DNA from 2 places in the Pseudomonas sp. CCI3.1 genome. Region 2 is predicted to be linked to the other one. Evidence: predicted binding sites of a transcription regulator. Region 2 holds the regulator's gene; the other holds the start of a gene.
The links. Region 2 encodes FliA, which starts transcription of late flagellar genes. Its sites were predicted from a motif close to CTAAAGTTTNNNNNNNNNNNGCCGNTAA; they were not measured.

Region 1: the regulator FliA is predicted to act here: its motif matches at 3,141-3,168, upstream of flgM (flagellar biosynthesis anti-sigma factor FlgM).

Annotation. Positions count from the first base shown of each region.
Region 1 is NZ_JAVIWO010000001.1:1,781,056-1,788,124, reverse strand. Features, by position in the region: gene RGV06_RS08205 (MFS transporter) at 35-1,351, shown strand; gene RGV06_RS08200 (flagellar brake protein) at 1,422-2,162, opposite strand; gene RGV06_RS08195 (flagella synthesis protein FlgN) at 2,259-2,726, opposite strand; gene flgM (flagellar biosynthesis anti-sigma factor FlgM) at 2,778-3,104, opposite strand; gene flgA (flagellar basal body P-ring formation chaperone FlgA) at 3,256-4,026, opposite strand; gene RGV06_RS08180 (chemotaxis protein CheV) at 4,105-5,067, shown strand; gene cheR (protein-glutamate O-methyltransferase CheR) at 5,080-5,907, shown strand; gene flgB (flagellar basal body rod protein FlgB) at 6,165-6,572, shown strand; gene flgC (flagellar basal body rod protein FlgC) at 6,576-7,019, shown strand; gene RGV06_RS08160 (flagellar hook assembly protein FlgD) at 7,035-7,069, shown strand, end outside.
Region 2 is NZ_JAVIWO010000001.1:1,400,453-1,407,521, reverse strand. Features, by position in the region: gene fleN (flagellar synthesis regulator FleN) at 1-625, shown strand, start outside; gene fliA (RNA polymerase sigma factor FliA) at 625-1,365, shown strand; gene RGV06_RS06415 (chemotaxis response regulator CheY) at 1,568-1,939, shown strand; gene RGV06_RS06410 (protein phosphatase CheZ) at 1,960-2,748, shown strand; gene RGV06_RS06405 (chemotaxis protein CheA) at 2,811-4,991, shown strand; gene RGV06_RS06400 (protein-glutamate methylesterase/protein-glutamine glutaminase) at 5,041-6,177, shown strand; gene RGV06_RS06395 (flagellar motor protein) at 6,177-6,917, shown strand; gene motD (flagellar motor protein MotD) at 6,920-7,069, shown strand, end outside.

The sequences.
Region 1 (7,069 bases), 380 kb from region 2:
CGGCTGCAGATACAAGGAGCCGCACGGAAAGCCAATGCACCAAATCTGGAAGTCTTTTCGAGCGTTGTACTTTGCCTCGCTGATGATGCTGATCGGCTCAGGCCTGTTGAGTACCTATCTGGCGCTGCGTCTGGCGGCCGACAACGTTGACGGTCTGTGGATCGGCGCGTTGATGGCGGCCAACTATTTTGGCCTGGTACTGGGCGGCAAGATTGGCCACCGGCTGATTGCCAGGGTGGGGCATATTCGTGCCTACGCCACCTGTGCCGGCATTGTCGGTGCGGCAGTGCTGTGTCACGGGCTGACGGACTGGTTGCCGGTATGGTTGCTGCTGCGGGTGATCGTGGGTCTGGGCATGATGTGCCAGTACATGGTCATCGAAAGCTGGCTCAATGAGCAGGCCGATGCCAAGCAGCGTGGGGTGGTGTTCAGTCTGTACATGATCGCCTCCTATCTGGGCCTGGTGCTCGGCCAATTGATCCTGGTGATCCATCCGGACCTGGGGCTTGAATTGCTGATGGTTGTGGCGTTGTGCTTTGCCCTGTGCCTGGTGCCCGTGGCCATGACCCGGCGCATTCACCCGGCGCCCCTGCACCCCGCACCGATGGACCCCAAGTTTTTTATCAAACGTGTACCCCAGTCATTGATCGCGGTGATGGGCGCAGGCCTGCTGGTGGGTTCGTTCTACGGTCTGGCGCCGCTTTATGCCTCGCAGCAGGGGCTGTCGACCGAGCTGGTCGGTCTGTACATGGGTAGCTGTATTTTTGCCGGGTTGCTGGTGCAGTGGCCGCTGGGCTGGCTGTCCGACCGCTATGACCGGCCATTGCTGATTCGCATCTTCGCCTTCTTGCTGGCGGTGGCGGCATTGCCGCTGGCGATCCTGCCGTCGGTGCCTCTGGAGGTGCTGTTTGTGGCCGGGGGCATGGCGGCACTGATGCAGTTCTGTATTTATCCGCTGGCCGTGGCGTTTGCCAATGACCACATCGAGCCCGAGCGTCGCGTGTCGCTGACCGCGATGCTATTGGTGACCTACGGCATTGGAGCAAGCGTTGGACCGCTGGTGGCAGGGGTGCTGATGAAGGTGCTTGGCAGCCAGATGCTTTACGCGTTTTTCAGCGTGGCCGGCTTGATCCTGGTATGGCGAATTCGTCCGAATGCAGTGACCAACCTGCACCAGGTCGATGATGCGCCGCTGCATCACGTGGCAATGCCTGACAGCATGTCCAGCTCGCCGCTGGTAGCGGCGCTTGACCCTAGGGTCGATGAGCAGGTGGTGCAGGATCAGATGGTGGATAACGTTGAGCCGGAGCCGGAGCCGGAGCCGGAACCAGAGACGGAACCCAAGCCCTAGACACTTTCCCTGTGGGAGCGGGCTTGCTCGCGAAGGCAGCTCCCACAGGATGTGCAGTGTTCACTCAAGTTCAATAATCGTCGTCTTTATCAAACTGGCGCGCTTCGCGCTGCAGTTGATACACAAAACGCTCGACCTGACGCTGAACGGCGCCGCTGATGTTGTGAAAGCGCATGCCGGCAAAGGTAATGTTCAGCCGCTCTTCAAAGTGCAGGTACCGCAGCTCGACCGGTGTGGACATCAAGCCGAACGGCAGGTCTGCGCTGAATCGCTCATACACCTGGCCCAGTTGCATGCCCTGGCTGATGTCACCCTCAAAGCGCAATTTGCAGCCTGTTGCTGAAACGTCCAGCAACTTGCCTTTGAGCGGGGAATTGAGCTTTTCACCTCCGACTTCCACGCTGACCAGGTTGGCCAGCCGCAACGCTGCACGAAACGCATTGCGCCGCTGGTGGTAGACCACTTCCTGGGGTAACGCGCCGCGATAGCAGCGATGATGATTGGCATCATCAATGGTCAGCAACGTGGTGCATTCCCAGGCAATGCGCACGCCGTCGTGGAAACCCTCAACCCGAAACGGTATGCCCGCCTCAAGAAAGCGCTCGCCGTCACGGGGGATCATTTCGTCCAGAGCCATGGTATTGCGCTCACGGTCCACATCCACCACATAGCTTTGGAAGCGCTGGGTACGGTCCTGAAAAGTGATAATCAGCGGGTCATGGCTCTCTAACAGCATCCGCAGGTTGGAGGCAATTTCCAAAGGGGTGGTCAGCACCTTTGGTGGTTGCGGAGCATCTTGGGCGTCGAACACGTTTGGTCAATCTCCAGACAAAATACAGCGACACGCAAAAAAGAGGCATTCTGCCATTATGGTGCGTGTCTCGCTACAGGCTGCGGATGTACAGGTTCAAGCCTGGCTGTAGGCGCGGTGCTTGTTGAGCATCGAGGTGGTGCCGCGTGCGTCATACAGCGATGGGGCTTCGCCGCCATGGAGAATGCGCAGCTGGTTGGCGGTGATCGCCTGCTGGGTCTGGATCGACTGTCCATTGATCAGGTTGGCGGCCTGGCATTGGGCCAGTAACTGGTTCAGCACATCGCTCTGGCTGAGCAGTTGCGCACCCACACTGGAGTGGCTGGCCAGGCTTTCGAGGCCGCTGCGGTTGGTGGCCAGACCAAGGCCCGCCAGAATCTCGCTGCGTTTGCGGCCATGTTGCTCCAGCAAAATGATCAGCGACTGTTTGCGCGCCAGAATGTTTTCCAGCACCTGCATGTCGCGGCCTTTGAGGGCGATGGACTCGTCCTGCAACAGACCGAGCAATTGCTCGGCGGGGGCGAGGTCATCATTGATCAGTTGCAGTAAATTTTCGTCGTGCATAGTCGGCTCTGGGAGTTAAGCGTCCAAAAGCCTGGCACTGGCCGTGTGGGCCTAGCGCTGGGCTTCCATGTTAAGCAGTTTGCTGGCGACCCGGTTGCTGTCGACTTTATAGCTGCCTTCGGCGATGGCTTGTTTGAGCTCTGCCACCCGATTTTTGTCGACCGCAGGTTGGTCACGCAACGAGTCGCTGATCTTCTGCAACTGCTGAGCCTCTTGGCTGAGGTGTACAGACTCCCCGCTTGGGGCGCTGGCGCTGGTTTGTTCAGGGTTTTTTGCCGGGGCCGCTTGCGTGGCGCTGCCTGCTTCCTGATTTGCATTACTGCGCGTACTGCCGGTTAAGGGCGGGGCGCTGTTAAGACGACTGAAGTCGATGACCATAACGAAAAACCTCGGGGTATTTGGACGCTTGCCATGTTTTCGGCCATACCCGGAAAAACTTTAGGCTCGATTAATCATAGCTTCACACAGAACTGTACTGATCTGCGTCAAACCACAGTGTAGGAAAGTAGAGAGACTGATGCCAACTTTCCTACAATGCCACTTCAACTTGACCGGGTGCTGTCACTCGGGCCCGGATCACACGCTTGGAATTCAGGTTTTTTACTCGTATCTGTTCGCTGAGCCCACCGTCTGACAGGGCTTCGCCGGGCATTTTGACACTTAATGTACCGCTACGCGCGCTGATGACCACGTGATCGCCCTTGCGTACGGCGGCAACCTGTTCCAGGTGCGTGAGGGTCAGCACTTGATCGGTGACCATGGGCCTCAGCAGCTTTTGACCCACCGCCAGTTCAGTGGCAGTCAGGTATCCCTGATTGATCAGGCTGATATCCCGCTCGCGCAAGGTCACATCGGCATAGTCGATCACCCTGCCACGCTGGAGGGGGTGATTGACGGTGACCACGTCCCGGAACAGTTTGACCTGAGCGGGAACGAAGATGGTCCACGGTGAGAGCCCTTCGCAGCGTACGCGCACGATCACCCGGCCCATGGGTTGGGCCGGGCTTTCGAGGGTGGCTGTCAATTCCTTGTCGCAGTGGGCCAGTCGCAGACGGGGGTCCAGGTTGTTGACCTGGATCTGATATCGACCTTCGGTCTGGCTGGTGGCCAGGTAGTCTTCAACGGTGAATTCAAGAAAGCCCTGGGTCACGCCGATAAGCTGTTCAGGCGACGTAAACGCATCAGCCTTGCTATAAGTGCCTGTGCCAAGCAGGGTGCCAGCCGCCAGGACACTCAGACAGCTGCGACGCAGGGTCTGAAGGAAGGGCCGGTGGCAGGAAATTGTCGTTTTTGCGTTCATGGCCGATAAAAAAGCAAGCCCCGTGCCGTTTACCGGGAACTGCGTGATGAAACTTGAAGTTTTTAAGAGGAGCTGACTATGGCCGGGATGATGGATGCGGTTAACCAGCGCACTCAACTGGTCGGGCAAAACCGCCTGGAACTGTTGTTGTTTCGTCTGGATGGGCCACAGCTTTACGGGATCAATGTGTTCAAGGTCAGGGAGGTGCTTCAATGCCCGAAACTGACCTTGATTCCCAAATCCCATCCCGTGGTCTGTGGTGTGGCGAGCATTCGAGGCGCGACCATCCCGATTCTTGATCTGGCCATGGCCACCGGGGCGGGCCCCCTGAAAGATCAAAGCAGCCCGTTTGTGATCATCACCGAGTACAACACCAAGACTCAGGGTTTTCTGGTTCGCTCGGTCGAACGCATCGTTAACATGAACTGGGAAGATATTCACCCGCCGCCCAAGGGCACGGGTAACGACCATTACTTGACGGCCGTCACCCGGCTGGACGACCAACTGGTTGAAATCATCGATGTTGAAAAGGTCCTGGCAGAAGTCTCGCCATCACCTGAAACCATCACCCATGGCGTGGTGGATGTCGAAACCCGAAGCAAGGCACTGTCATTGCGGGTGCTGACCGTCGACGATTCGTCGGTGGCGCGCAAGCAGGTTGCCCGTTGCCTGCAAACGGTCGGTGTTGAAGTGGTGTCGCTGAACGACGGCCGTCAGGCGCTGGACTACCTGCGCAAGCTGGTGGAGGAGGGCAAGGACCCGTCTGAAGAGTTTCTGATGATGATCTCGGATATCGAGATGCCGGAAATGGACGGCTACACCCTGACCGCTGAAATCCGTAACGATCCGCGGATGCAAAAGTTGCACATCATTCTGCATACTTCGTTGTCCGGGGTATTCAACCAGGCGATGGTGAAAAAAGTCGGTGCCGATGACTTTTTGGCCAAGTTCCGGCCAGATGACCTGGCATCCCGGGTAGTTGACCGGATCAAAGCAGCAGACCACAGCCAGGGCTCATCCCTGGCTGTCAAAACGATTTAAGAGGCAGGACATTTGTCGACGGCTAATTTGGATTTTGAACAGTTCCGGGTCTTCCTGGAAAAAGCCTGTGGCATTTTGCTGGGTGATAACAAGCAGTACCTTGTCTCCAGTCGGCTCAACAAGCTGATGGAGCAGCAAGGTATCAAGTCCTTGGGCGAGCTGATTCAGCGTATCCAGAGCCAGCCGCGCAGCGGGCTGCGCGAACAGGTGGTCGATGCCATGACCACCAACGAAACCCTGTGGTTTCGCGATACCTACCCCTTCGAAGTATTGAAGAACAAGGTGCTGCCTGAGCAAATCAAGGCCAGTCCGGGCCAGCGGTTGCGCATCTGGTCGGCGGCCTGTTCTTCGGGGCAGGAGCCGTACTCGTTGTCGATGGCGATTGACGAGTTTGAGCGCAGCAATCTTGGGCAGTTGAAAGCGGGGGTGCAGATTTTTGCCACCGACCTGTCGGCCCAGATGCTCAATACTTGCAGAACCGGCGAGTACGACAACCTGGCGATTGGCCGTGGTCTGTCGCCCGAACGCCTGCAGCGCTATTTCGACCCCAAGGGGCCGGGGCGCTGGGTGCTCAAGGCGCCGATCAAGAGCCGGGTAGAGTTCCGCTCCTTCAACCTGCTGGACAGCTACGCAGGGTTTGGCAAGTTCGACATCGTGTTTTGCCGCAACGTGTTGATCTACTTCTCGGCAGAAGTGAAAAAAGACATCCTGCTGCGTATTCACAGCACCTTGAAGCCGGGCGGCTACCTGTTTTTGGGAGCCTCTGAAGCCCTCAACGGCTTGCCGGATCACTACCAGATGGTCCAATGTAGCCCGGGCATCATCTACCAGGCCAAGTAACCTCCGTGGGAGCGAGCCTGCTCGCGAACGGCCTTCGCGAGCAGGCTCGCTCCCACCGGTTTTGCGTTGTCCGATAAAAAGCGGCAGAAAAGCGGCAGTCAGCGGTCAGCCGTTGCCGCTTTTCTGGCATTGCCGCTGTCCGCATCCCGGCAAACCCTTGAAATACGGGGCTGTAAAAACTGGCACGGGGTTTGCTCTATCCCTGTCATGTAAAGCCTGAATCACATTCTCAGGTCAGCCCACAAAGGTTTTCCGACATGAGCATCAGCTTCGATAAAGCGCTTGGTATCCATGAGCAAGCCCTGGGCTTTCGCGCTCAGCGCGCTGAAGTACTGGCCAACAATATCGCCAACGCCGATACACCGAACTACAAAGCTCGGGATCTGGACTTTGCCTCGGTGCTCGCCGCACAGAGCGACAAAAACCAGAGCGGCGCTTTTGCGTTGAACAAGACCAACACTCGCCATATCGAAGCGCAGGGCCTGAGCAGTGGCGACGAGTCGCTGCTGTACCGCACCCCGATGCAACCCTCGATCGACCAGAACACCGTGGATGCTCAGTTGGAGCAATCGAACTACGCAGAGAATGCGGTCAACTTCCAGGCCAGCTTCACCCTGCTCAACAGCAAATTCAAAGGGCTGATGTCGGCCCTGCGCGGGGAGTAATTCATGTCTCTATCCAGTGTTTTCAATATTGCCGGTAGTGGCATGAGCGCCCAGACCACGCGTCTGAACACCGTGGCCAGCAACATCGCCAACGCTGACACCGTGTCTTCGAGCATCGACCAGACCTACCGTGCCCGTCATCCGGTGTTCGCCACCGTGTTTGAAGGCGCGCAAAGCACCACCGGCGGCTCGCTGTTCCAGAACCAGGACGCTGCAGGCCAAGGTGTACAAGTGCTGGGTGTGGTTGAAGACCAAAGCGAGCTTCAGGCCCGTTACGAGCCTAATCATCCTTCTGCAGACGCCAAGGGCTATGTGTACTACCCCAACGTCAATGTGGTTGAAGAAATGGCTGACATGATTTCTGCCAGCCGTTCGTTCCAAACCAACGCCGAGTTGATGAATACCGCCAAAACCATGATGCAGAAGGTCCTGACCCTCGGTCAGTGATAAGGGGCGACGCAAATGAGTGTGACCGATTCCACCAGCGGCATGACCCT
Region 2 (7,069 bases):
GGGGCGTTGCGAGCTGCGCGATGTCTTGCTCCAGGGCCCGGGCGGGATTCGTATCGTGCCCGCGGCCTCGGGCACCCAGAGCATGGTGCACTTGAGCCCGGCGCAACATGCCGGACTGATCCAGGCATTCAGTGACCTCGGCGACAATCTGGATGTGCTGGTGATCGACACCGCGGCCGGGATTGGCGAGTCGGTGGTCAGCTTTGTGCGCGCCGCCCAGGAAGTGCTGCTGGTGGTCTGCGACGAGCCGACGTCGATCACCGATGCCTATGCGCTGATCAAGTTGCTCAACCGCGATTACGGCATGAACCGCTTTCGCGTATTGGCCAACATGGCCCAGAGCCCGCAGGAAGGGCGCAATCTGTTCGCCAAGCTGACCAAGGTCACCGATCGTTTTCTGGATGTGGCCCTGCAGTACGTGGGCGCCGTCCCGTATGACGAATGCGTGCGCAAGGCCGTACAAAAACAGCGGGCCGTCTACGAAGCGTTCCCGCGCTCCAAGTGCTCCCTTGCGTTTAAAGCCATCGCACAGAAAGTTGACACCTGGCCGTTGCCCGCCAACCCCCGCGGGCATCTGGAGTTCTTTGTCGAGCGTCTGGTGCAGCAAGCAGGGGGGCGCTTTTAATGACCGCCAGCGGCTATCGCATGTACAGCAAGGCGTCGCGTGACAGCCAGTACGAGCTGATCGAGCGCTACGCCCCCTTGGTCAAGCGCATCGCCTATCACCTGTTGGCGCGCTTGCCCGCCAGCGTGCAGGTGGACGATCTGATCCAGGCCGGAATGATCGGATTGCTTGAGGTGTCGGGCAAATACGACGCGACCAAGGGCGCGAGTTTTGAGACCTATGCCGGGATTCGCATTCGTGGCGCAATGCTCGATGAAGTGCGAAAAGGCGACTGGGCCCCGCGTTCTGTCCACCGCAATACACGGATGGTCAGTGACGCAATTCGGGTAATTGAAGCAAAAACCGGTTGTGACGCTAAAGATCATGAAGTTGCGGCCGAACTCCAGTTAAGCCTTGATGATTATTACGCCATCTTGAATGACACCCTGGGCAGCCGCCTGTTCAGTTTTGACGACTTGTTGCAGGACGGTGAACACGAAGGGCTGCATGAGGATGGCGCAAGTGCTCACCCGGAGCCGTCGCGTGACCTTGAAGACGAGCGCTTCCAGGGCGCACTGGCCGATGCAATTGCCCATCTGCCCGAGCGTGAGCGACTGGTGTTGGCGCTGTATTACGACGAGGAATTGAACCTCAAGGAAATCGGCGAAGTGCTGGGGGTCAGCGAGTCCCGTGTGAGCCAGTTGCACAGCCAGTGCGCCGCACGACTGCGTGCACGCTTGAGCCAGTGGCGAGCGCACTGACGGGAACACGCGTACTTATTGTGGGAGCGGGCTTGCTCGCGATGGGATCGACACGGTGAATCAGAAAAACCGCGCCGCCAGCATCGCGAGCAAGCTCGCTCCCACAGTCGATTCTGGCGGTGTTTGAAAACGAATTGATTGAATGGCGTGTCCCCAGACCGGACGCGTTTAAGACTGCTTGGAGGTCGAATTGGACAAGAACATGAAAATCCTCATCGTTGATGATTTTTCAACGATGCGGCGGATCATCAAAAACCTGTTGCGTGACCTTGGTTTCACCAACACGGTCGAGGCGGATGACGGCATCACGGCGTTGCCGATCCTCAATCTGGGTCACATCGACTTTTTGGTGACCGACTGGAACATGCCCGGCATGACCGGTATCGAGCTGCTGCGCCACGTGCGTGCAGACGAAAAACTCAAGCACTTGCCGGTGCTGATGGTGACCGCTGAAGCCAAGCGTGAGCAGATCATCGAAGCGGCCCAGGCCGGTGTTAACGGTTATGTGGTCAAGCCGTTCACGGCTATCGCACTCAAAGACAAGATCGAGAAGATCTTTGATCGCATCGGTTGATCGGTTGCCTTGGGGGCGCTATGGAGCATAAAGAATCCACACAGGGCGATTTTGAGTCGACCCTGAAAAAACATGCTCACGAATTGGTCGAAAGCCTTGAAAGAGGTCAGTTTGGCGATGCAGTGCAGCTGATTCACGAACTTAACCAGACCCGTGATCGCGGGTTGTATCGCGAAGTCGGCAAACTGACCCGTGAACTGCACAGTGCGATTGTCAATTTTCATATTGACCCGAGCATGCCGCAAGCCGAAGAAGTGTCGCAGATCACAGACGCCACTGAACGCTTGGCTTATGTTGTGAAACTCACCGAAGCGGCAGCCAATCGCACCATGGATCTGGTGGAAAACAGCACGCCGCTGGTCAACGGCCTGGGGCAGGACGCCAAGGCCTTGAGTGCCGACTGGGGTCGCTTCATGCGCCGTGAAATCGGTGCCGAGGAGTTTCGTGAGCTGGCGCGTCGAGTTGACAGTTTTTTGACGCGTAGTGAAGAGCAAAACCAGGTCGTGTCTGCCAACCTCACTGACATTTTGCTGGCTCAGGATTATCAGGACCTGACCGGTCAGGTTATCAAGCGTGTGACGCAACTGGTCACCGACGTTGAAAGCAACTTGCTCAAGCTGGTGCTGATGGCCAGCCAGGTGGACCGCTTTGCCGGCATCGAACACGACCGTGATGCACTGCGCGCTGAAAATAATTCGCAAAAAAACCAGGCCAAGGGTGAAGGTCCGCAGATTCATGCCGATACACGTAATGACGTCGTATCCGGTCAGGATGATGTTGACGATTTGCTGTCCAGTTTAGGTTTTTAGGACTCGATAGACGTGCGGGCGCTGTTGCCTGGCGTCGCGGGCCTATATCAAGGAGCACGTACATGAGCTTCGGCGCCGATGAAGAAATCCTTCAGGATTTCCTGGTTGAAGCCGGCGAAATTCTGGAGTTGCTGTCCGAACAACTGGTCGAGCTGGAAAGCCGACCGGATGATGCGGATCTGCTCAATGCAATTTTTCGCGGTTTTCATACTGTAAAAGGGGGCGCCGGCTTCCTGCAGCTCCATGAGTTGGTGGAGTGCTGTCACATCGCCGAAAACGTCTTCGACATCCTGCGCAAGGGTGAACGCGGCGTCGACGCGGAGCTGATGGACGTGGTGCTTGAAGCCCTGGATGCGGTCAACGGCATGTTCAGCGAAGTGCGCGAGCGTAGCCCGATCACTGCAGCGACTCCCGAGTTGCTGGCGGCGCTGGCACGTCTTGCCGAGCCTGCAGCCGCGCAAGCAGTTGGTGCACCTGAGCCTGCGCCGGTGTCTGCGGCTGCGGCTGTAGCCCCGGTGACCGATATCACCGACAGCGAGTTTGAGCAGCTGCTGGAGTCCCTCGATGCGGTCAAGGCCGCTGCGGTCGAGCCTGACCCGGAACCGGTGGCGGTGGCAGACATCTCGGCCAGTGACGAAATCAGCGACGCCGAGTTCGAGTTGCTACTTGATCAGTTGCACGGCAAGGGCCAGTTTTCTGCGGATACCGCAGTGGTTGCCCCGGTGCCTGACGAAGTGCCTGCAGCTGCAGCCGAAGTCAGCAATGAAATCACCGACGACGAATTCGAGGCCTTGCTGGATCAGTTGCATGGCAAGGGGGCGTTCAACACCGAAGCGCTGGGCGCTGCGGTCGCCGAGACCGTAGCCACTGCCCAGGAGCCGGCTGGCGACCCGAACCTGATCAGCGATCACGAATTCGAAGCCCTGCTCGATGAGATGCACGGCAAAGGCAAGTTCAGCCCCGACTCGGCAGCGGTAGTCGCTGCGGCTGTACCCGCCAAGCCGGTTGCAGCGGCGCGTCCGGCACCGGCACGGGCGGCAGCTGCACCTTCGGAAAAACCGGTTGCTTCTGAGGCGGAAACCACCGTACGGGTCGATACCGCACGCCTTGACGACATCATGAACATGGTCGGCGAGCTGGTGCTGGTGCGTAACCGTCTGGTGCGCCTGGGCCTGAACAGTCATGACGAAGATATGGCCAAGGCCCTGTCCAATCTCGACGTGGTCACCGCCGACCTGCAAACCGCCGTGATGAAGACCCGCATGCAACCGATCAAAAAAGTATTCGGGCGCTTCCCGCGTCTGGTGCGGGATCTGGCGCGTCAGCTGAAAAAAGAAATCAGCCTGGAACTGGTGGGCGAAGAAACCGATCTGGACAAAAACCTCGTCGAGGCCCTGGCCGATCCGCTGGTCCACTTGGTGCGCAACGCAGTCGACCACGGTTGCGAAACACCGGAAGAACGTGCGGCTGCGGGCAAGCCAAGCTGCGGCCGGGTCATTCTGTCGGCCGAGCAGGAAGGCGACCATATCTTGCTGTCGATCTCCGATGACGGCAAAGGCATGGATGCCAACTTCCTGCGCTCCCTGGCGGTGAAAAAAGGCCTGATGGACAAGGATGCAGCCGATCGCCTGAGCGAAAGCGACTGCTACAACCTGATTTTTGCGCCGGGTTTTTCGACCAAGACCGAGATCAGCGATGTGTCCGGACGTGGCGTGGGCATGGACGTGGTGAAAACCAAGATCGCCCAGCTCAATGGCTCGCTGAGCATCGAGTCGGTCCTGGGGCGTGGCTCTAAAATCGTCATCAAGGTACCCCTGACCCTGGCCATCATGCCGACCCTGATGGTGATGCTGGGCAACCAGGCGTTTGCCTTCCCGCTGGTCAACGTCAACGAAATTTTCCATCTCGACCTGTCGCGCACCAACGTGGTTGACGGTCAGGAAGTGGTGATCGTGCGCGACAAGGCGTTGCCCCTGTTCTATCTCAAGCGCTGGCTGGTGGCGTCTGCCGCCCATGAAGAGCAGCGCGAAGGGCATGTGGTGATTCTGTCGGTCGGGACCCAGCGCATCGGCTTTGTGGTCGATCAGTTGGTCGGCCAGGAAGAAGTGGTGATCAAACCGTTGGGGAAAATGCTCCAGGGTACGCCAGGCATGTCGGGCGCCACCATTACCGGTGATGGCCGTATTGCCTTGATTCTGGATGTTCCGAGCATGCTCAAGCATTACGCATCACGGCGTATTTGATTCTGGTGAGCCGGGGCTTTTACGCCCCGCACCGCCTAACGGAGTGTTTATGGTAGTCAAGGTCCTGGTGGTGGATGATTCCGGTTTTTTCCGCCGCCGCGTCTCGGAAATTCTGTCGGCTGACCCGACGATTCAAGTGATCGGCACCGCCACCAATGGCAAGGAAGCGATTGATCAGGCGCTGGCGCTAAAGCCGGACGTGATCACCATGGATTACGAGATGCCGTTGATGGATGGCATCACGGCTGTGCGCCATATCATGCAACGCTGCCCGACCCCGGTTTTGATGTTTTCCTCGCTGACCCATGAGGGCGCCCGCGTTACTCTCGATGCGCTGGATGCCGGGGCAGTGGATTTTTTACCGAAAAACTTTGAAGACATCTCGCGCAACCCCGAGAAGGTCAAGCAAATGCTGTGCGAAAAGGTTCACAGCATCTCGCGCAGCAACCGTCGACTGTCCAGCTACAGTGCGCCAGCACCAGTGGTTTCAGCTCCTGCCCCGGTGCCTCGGCCTGCGCCCGGCGGTTTTGTGTCATCCGCTCCGACGGCTTCAGTGCGCACCACGCCGATTGCCAGCCGTGGCGCGCCTGCGCCGTCATCCACGTCCGGGGCTCCCAAGCGCAAAGCTTACAAGCTGGTAGCCATCGGTACTTCGACTGGTGGGCCGGTGGCCTTGCAGCGGGTACTGACCCAGTTGCCGGGCAATTTTCCGGCGCCGATCGTGCTGGTGCAGCACATGCCGGCGGCGTTTACCAAGGCGTTTGCCGAGCGTCTGGACAAGCTATGCCGTATCAGCGTCAAGGAAGCCGAAGACGGCGATATCCTGCGCCCCGGCCTGGCCCTGTTGGCGCCGGGTGGCAAGCAGATGATGATTGATGGTCGTGGTGCGGTACGCATCCTGCCGGGCGACGAACGCTTGAACTACAAACCGTGTGTGGACATCACTTTCGGCTCTGCCGCCAAGTCCTTTGGTGACAAAGTTTTGGCGGTGGTCCTGACCGGCATGGGCGCGGATGGCCGTGAAGGTGCCCGGATGCTCAAGCAGGGCGGCAGTCAGGTCTGGGCACAGGACGAAGCCAGTTGCGTGATTTATGGCATGCCGATGGCCATCGTCAAAGCCAACCTGGCCGATGCGGTGTACAGCCTTGATGACATTGGCAAACACCTGGTGGAGGCCTGCCACTGATGGATGTGCTCAGCCTGATTGGCATCATCATGGCGTTTGTCGCGATTATCGGCGGCAACTACCTGGAGGGCGGTCATTTGGGCGCCCTGGCCAATGGTCCGGCAGCCCTGATCGTGCTGGGCGGGACGGTGGGCGCGGCGCTGTTGCAGTCGCCCATGAGTGCGTTCAAGCGGGCGATGCAGACCGTGGTCTGGATCCTGTTCCCGCCGCGTATCGACATGGCGGGCGGTATTGACCGTGTCGTCAACTGGAGCCTGACGGCGCGCAAGGAAGGCTTGCTGGGCCTGGAAGGCGTGGCCGACACCGAGCCCGACAATTATTCGCGCAAAGGCCTGCAATTGCTGGTCGACGGTGTGGAGCCAGAAACGATTCGCAGCGTGCTGGAAGTCGATTACATGACCCAGGAAAGCCGCGATATCGAGGCCGCGAAAGTATTTGAAAGCATGGGCGGTTATGCGCCGACCATCGGCATTATCGGCGCGGTCATGGGCCTGATCCATGTCATGGGCAATCTGGCCGATCCGGGGCAACTGGGCAGCGGTATTGCGGTGGCGTTCGTAGCGACCATTTACGGGGTGGCCAGTGCCAACCTGGTGTTGCTGCCCATCGCCAGCAAGCTCAAGGCCATAGCCATGCGCCAGTCGTTGTACCGCGAGATGCTGCTCGAAGGCATCCTGTCGATTGCCGAAGGTGAGAACCCACGGTCTATCGAACTCAAGCTTCAAGGCTTTACGGGTTAACTATGAGCCGGCGCCGTCGCCCTGCGGATGAACACGTCAATCACGAACGTTGGCTGGTGTCCTACGCGGATTTCATCACCTTGCTGTTTGCTTTTTTCGTGGTCATGTACTCGATTTCTTCGATCAACGAAGGCAAGTATCGGGTCATCTCC